Linked DNA regions of Zobellia nedashkovskayae. The protein of the gene in region 2 binds, or shares a complex with, the protein of the main gene of each other region. Links are inferred from orthologs where the notes say so. Each region holds a gene or a part of one and is shown on either strand. Other genes may lie near its edges.

Region 1 (3,171 bases), 350 kb from region 2 along the record:
GCAAGGGTATGTTCTTAATAATTATAATTCGCTTTATAGTGGCAACAGGGACTTAGAAAGTGCGCTTAATCACAATCTATCGTTGAATTTCTTTAGTTTCAATATGTTCAATTTAACCAATATTTTTGCTAATGTAGCCTATACCAAACGAATAGATGCGCTAAAAAGTAGCGCAGATATTATTGGTATTAATAGGGTGAGTACAACTATCAATTCCAATTTTGAAGATGAATCATTATCCGCAAGCGGGAATTATGAACGTACATTTGGCAAGATAAAAGGTTCCGTAAGAGGGAATGTGTCATGGTCTACAACCAATAATTTAATAGATAATCAACAACGTACATCCAATTCTTTTACGCAGAACTATACAGGCGCATTGTCTACTAATTTCAAAAATGCACCCAATTTAGAATTGGGGTATAGGTACACCGTAAACAATTATGAAAACGGAAATTTAGAGACTACATATTTTACAAGTAGGCCTTATGCTAGGTTTGATGCCACTTTTCTGAAGAATTTTATTTTTAATATTGATTATGACTATTATAATTATACAGACAAGGAAGATACCATAGCCAATACCTATAGTTTTTTGGAATCCAATATTACCTATCAGAAAAAAGATAGCCATTGGGAGTATGGTCTTAAAGGCACCAACCTTCTAAATACCACAACATTGAATAGAGATAGCACCAATGATTTATTTTTTACTACAGAAACCTATTTTGTACAGCCTCGCTACATACTTTTCTCTGTAAAATATGACCTATAATCCATAATAAACAAGGGGCTTAAATATGATATTTATTAATTGAGGTAATAAATAACACGATATTAATATATTCAACTAAACATTTTTTATACTTTTGCGTCCTAGTTATAAATAAAGAGGAGGGATTTGACTGATTGCAACCTCTGTTTTGAGTCTGAGATAGACTATGAAACAAAAAAAATGCTAAAGCAGTTGATGTTGAATATTTTCACATCATCTTCTTCTGGCATTCCGTTCAAATCCTTTTATAAAAATAGAAGTTTGTTATGCCATATTTATTTACTTCCGAATCTGTTAGCGAAGGACACCCTGATAAAGTTGCCGATCAAATAAGCGATGCCTTATTGGATCACTTTTTGGCTTTTGATCCAGAAAGCAAGGTTGCTTGTGAAACTTTGGTTACCACAGGTCAGGTAGTTTTAGCCGGTGAGGTTAAAAGTGATACTTATTTAGATGTTCAAACCATTGCAAGAGATGTAATAAACGCAATTGGTTATACCAAGGGAGAATACCAGTTTAGTGGAGACTCTTGTGGAGTTATTTCTCTTATTCATGAGCAGTCGCAAGATATTAGCCAAGGTGTTGATCGTGGTCAAAAAGAACAACAAGGAGCAGGAGATCAAGGTATGATGTTTGGTTATGCTACTAAAGAAACGGAAAACTACATGCCTTTGGCGTTAGATATTTCCCATAAAATTCTTCAGAATTTAGCAGACTTGCGTAGAGAAGGTAAAATCATTGAGTATTTAAGACCGGATGCCAAATCTCAGGTTACTATTGAGTATTCCGATGATAATGTGCCTCAACGAATAGATACTATTGTTATCTCTACACAACATGATGCTTTTACTACAGATGATGACGTTATGTTGGCGAAAATCAAAAAGGACCTTGTAGAAATTTTAATTCCAAGAGTTGTTGCGCAATTGCCTAAGGCAACTCAGGATTTGTTTGACGATAAGATTAAATATCACATCAACCCAACCGGAAAGTTTGTGATTGGTGGGCCTCATGGTGATACTGGACTTACAGGAAGAAAAATAATTGTTGATACTTATGGTGGTAAAGGAGCCCATGGTGGTGGTGCTTTTAGTGGAAAAGACCCAAGTAAGGTAGATAGAAGTGCCGCTTATGCAGCACGCCATATTGCTAAGAATTTAGTAGCAGCAGGTATTGCCAATGAAATTTTGGTACAGGTTAGTTATGCTATTGGAGTGGTAGAACCTACTTCTATATATGTAGACACGTACGGTACATCTAACGTTAACCTTTCTGATGGTGAAATTGCCAAGAAAGTGAAGACACTTTTTGATATGCGTCCACATGCTATTGAAGAACGTTTAAAGTTGCGTAATCCTATTTATTTAGAATCTGCAGCTTATGGTCATATGGGTAAAGAACCAAGAACAGTAACTAAGGTTTTTGAATCGCCATACAACGGTCGTATTGAGAAAGAAGTGGAATTATTTACTTGGGAGAAATTGGACATGGTAGATGAGGTGAAAAAAGCCTTTAATTTATAAATTTTTCAAAAATGTTGGTGAATTTAAATTAACCGACTATATATTTGCATTCACAAAAGTTCAAACACGTATTGAATAGTTATCAAGAAAGGTGGAGGGAATAGACCCTTTGAAACCTTAGCAACCCTTTGCTTCTTTGCGCAGAGAAGGTGCTACATTCTATCCCTATAATATTGGGACAGATAACAAAATAGATTACTCATACTAATCTTTTGCCTTCTTATAACTCTTTTGATATTTTACCTAATTGCAGGCTGCAGTTTAGGGTTGGGCTTTTAATTATTTTAAATAACAATTAAAAATCTAAGATTATGAGTGACCAGAAATTCTCAACCAACGCTTTACATGCCGGACATGATCCCGCACAAACAGGAGGAACACGTGCCGTACCTATTTATCAAACATCATCATATGTTTTTAATGATACAGACCATGCGGCTAATTTATTTTCGTTAGCAGAACTTGGTTTTATATATACTAGATTGAACAACCCTACCAATCAAATTCTTCAAGATAGATTGGCTGCCGTAGAAGGTGGGGTAGGAGCTGTAGTTTTTGCTTCGGGAACTGCTGCTATTTCTACAGGTTTATTAACACTTTTAAAAGCGGGAGACCATATTGTGGCTTCCAGCAGTTTATATGGTGGTACTTTCAATTTATTGAATGTTACCTTGCCAAGATTGGGAATCACTACTACTTTTGTAGATGCTTCTGATCCAGAAAGTTTTGGAAAAGCAGTACAGGATAATACAAGGGCTTTCTTTGTAGAATCGTTAGGTAATCCAAAATTGGATGTACTAGATTTAAAAGCGATTTCAAAACAAGCTAAAGCGGCACAGGTGCCTTTTATTGTAGACAATACAGTGGCTTCAC
Region 2 (3,273 bases):
GTACAGCAGGATAATCCAGTCTTAGGAGCTGACAATCCTTTTGGCCCTAATTTTGATACAACTGTTATATATTCACCTATCATGGGCCGGATGTTCTACGGAGGTTTTAGAATTAAAATTCAATAACAATAACAATAACAAATAATAAGATATATGAAAACTACAATTTTATCAATTGCAATGGCCTTGATTACCTTGGTAACGTTTGCTCAGGAAAAGAATAAGAAAATGACTTTTGACGTTGACGGTAAATGTGCTATGTGTAAAGAACGAATAGAGAAGGCTGCACTTAACGTAAAAGGTGTAAAATATGCTTCTTGGGACATTCCAACACACCAACTTGCGGTAATTATGGATGAGCGTAAAACCGACCCAATGAAAATTAAAACGGCAATTGTAGCTGTTGGTCACGATACCAAAGAATTAAAAGCAACTGAAGAAGCATATGAAAGTGTTCATCCTTGTTGCAGGTATAGAGAAGATAATTCAGATGATGGTGCTGATCATTAAGAGTAAATAGTTTTTCATTAGGATAATAAAGCTGATTTTAATTGAGTTGAAATGGCTTAAAATATTTTAGTTAATTTTTTGCCAAAGAAAATATCACGAATCAAAAAGTGATATACCTTAGATTAGTTTTATTTAATACTCGAAATTATGGCACAAGCAAAAAATGCAGGTAAATCATCTGCTAAGCCGTTATCAGCAAAAGCTGGTAAAAAGGCCGCTCCGAAAGCTGCTCCTAAAAAGAAGTAGTCAGTAAACCCGATAGGATTTAGACATCGGACAGGAAAACCATCTCTTAAAAAAGGATGGTTTTTTTGTTGGTAGAAGTGAATAAAAAAACCGCTCTTGATATTCAAGAGCGGTTTAATATTATAATATTGATAGCACAAACCAATTAATCAATAATTGGCTGTGGCGCCTCGCCACTACATCATTCCGGGCATTCCGCCTCCACCCATTGGTGGGCCGGCAGGAGTATCCTCTTTAATGTCTGTTAAAGCACATTCGGTAGTTAAGATCATACCAGCAACAGATGCAGCATTTTCTAATGCTACTCTAGTTACTTTAGCAGGATCAATAATACCAGCTTTCATCATATCAACATAAGTTTCAGATTTTGCATCGTAACCAAAATCACCTTTACCTTCCAGGATTTTTGCGATTACTACAGAACCTTCACCACCTGCATTAGACACTATAGTTCTTAAAGGAGCTTCAATGGCGCGGGCTACGATTTGTAAGCCTGTTGCTTCATCTTCATTCTCAGTAGCTATTTTAGCAAGAACAGATTTAGCTCTTACCAATGCAACACCTCCACCAGCAACGATACCTTCTTCAACTGCAGCTCTCGTTGCATGTAAAGCATCATCTACACGGTCTTTTTTCTCTTTCATCTCAACCTCAGAAGCAGCACCTACATAAAGTACGGCAACACCACCAGCTAGCTTAGCTAAGCGCTCTTGAAGTTTTTCTTTGTCATAATCAGAAGTAGTAGTCTCAATTTGAGATTTTATCTGATTAACTCTTGTTTTGATATCTTTTGCAACACCACCACCATTTACGATTGTAGTATTGTCTTTGTCTATTTGTACTTTTTCACAAGTACCTAACATATCTAGAGTAGTATTGTCTAGAGAGAATCCTCTTTCTTCAGAAATAACAGTACCACCTGTTAAAATAGCGATATCTTCTAACATTGCTTTTCTACGGTCACCAAATCCTGGAGCCTTAACAGCAGCAATTTTTAAAGAACCTCTTAATTTGTTTACAACTAAAGTAGCTAATGCTTCACCATCAACATCCTCGGCAATAATCAAAAGTGGTTTTCCTGATTGAGCAACTGGCTCCAATACAGGAAGAAGGTCTTTCATTGAAGAAATCTTCTTATCGAACAATAAGATATAAGGACTTTCTAATTCTGATACCATCTTTTCTGAATCGGTAACAAAATATGGAGAAAGGTAACCTCTGTCAAATTGCATACCTTCTACAACATCAACATAAGTGTCAGTACCTTTAGCTTCTTCTACGGTGATAACACCTTCTTTACCAACTTTTCCGAAAGCTTTAGCGATTAAATCACCAATAGTTTCGTCATTGTTAGCTGAAATAGAAGCTACTTGCTTAATTTTTTCAGAAGAATCACCTACTTTTTTAGATTGCTTTGCTATGTTGGCAACAATTGCTTCTACAGCTTTATCAATACCTCTTTTCAAATCCATTGGATTTGCACCAGCGGCAACATTCTTCAAACCTTCTTTAACGATAGCTTGAGCTAAAACAGTAGCTGTAGTAGTACCATCACCTGCAAGGTCATTAGTCTTAGAAGCAACTTCTTTAACCATTTGGGCACCCATGTTTTCTAGAGGGTCTGCCAACTCTATTTCTTTTGCAACAGTTACACCATCTTTAGTTACCTGTGGAGCACCAAAAGACTTGCTGATGATTACGTTTCTACCCTTAGGTCCTAATGTTACTTTTACCGCATTTGCCAATGCATCGACACCTCTTTTTAGGCCGTCGCGTGCATCGATATCAAACTTTATATCTTTTGCCATAATAAATATTAGTATTTGTTTTTCTCACGTAAGTGAGAATATTTTAAATTAATCTTATGTATTTCTTTAAGAACTCTAGTGGTTACTAGAATGTGAAAGAAACTATATGATAGCTAAAACGTCACTTTCACGCATCATTAAATAATCTACGCCTTCAAGCTTAAGCTCAGTGCCTGCGTATTTACCATATAAAACAGTATCGCCAACTTTAACTGTCACCTTTTCATCCTTGGTGCCTGGTCCAACTGCAACGATTTTACCTTGTTGAGGTTTTTCTTTGGCAGTATCTGGAATGTAAAGACCTGATGCTGTTTTAGTCTCAGCAGCCATAGGCTCGATAAGAACCCTATCTGCTAATGGTTTAATGTTCACTTTTGCCATATTTTTAGTTTTTAGTTTGAAAAATTATATTCTTGAATCCTAATGGGCAGAAATTATGCCATTACATGAAAACTGACACATTGTTAAACCAAAAATGCCAGCTTGTCACTAAGCTGGCATTTTTGTATGTTATTATTTGGAATTTCTAAGCTATTCGGCAGGCGTACTTACCGGAGCAGGTGCCTGTTCTGGCAAAGCTTCTGGAACTGTTTCCGGAACAACGGTCTCAATGCCGTCTCCGTTTAAAAGTTTTGAATCGGTGTCACTGAAGTTACCTTTAAGAGCAACGTTAGATGCCAATATAAGAACTACTAGTAATATGGATAAT

Evidence for each region.
Region 1: the proteins of groL (region 2) and metK are in contact, whole or in part, in a cryo-EM structure (PDB 8P4O), measured with the Escherichia coli proteins. The link is inferred for Zobellia nedashkovskayae from one-to-one orthologs.

Annotation. Positions count from the first base shown.
Region 1 is NZ_JADDXR010000002.1:2,381,224-2,384,394, forward strand. The notes cover bases 336-3,169. They hold metK (methionine adenosyltransferase), read left to right. Parts: upstream 336-1,041; coding sequence 1,042-2,298; downstream 2,299-3,169. Other genes in these bases: IWB64_RS09940 (carboxypeptidase-like regulatory domain-containing protein), read left to right, coding at 336-775; IWB64_RS09950 (O-acetylhomoserine aminocarboxypropyltransferase/cysteine synthase family protein), read left to right, coding at 2,610-3,169. Also shown: more of IWB64_RS09940, read left to right, coding at 1-335; more of IWB64_RS09950, read left to right, coding at 3,170-3,171. UniProt on the Escherichia coli protein: Catalyzes the formation of S-adenosylmethionine (AdoMet) from methionine and ATP.
Region 2 is NZ_JADDXR010000002.1:2,029,251-2,032,523, forward strand. The notes cover bases 249-3,184. They hold groL (chaperonin GroEL), read right to left. Parts: upstream 2,565-3,184; coding sequence 933-2,564; downstream 249-932. Other genes in these bases: IWB64_RS08545 (heavy-metal-associated domain-containing protein), read left to right, coding at 249-510; IWB64_RS08555 (co-chaperone GroES), read right to left, coding at 2,667-2,945; secG (preprotein translocase subunit SecG), read right to left, coding at 3,096-3,184. Also shown: IWB64_RS08540 (TonB-dependent receptor), read left to right, coding at 1-126; more of IWB64_RS08545, read left to right, coding at 154-248; more of secG, read right to left, coding at 3,185-3,273.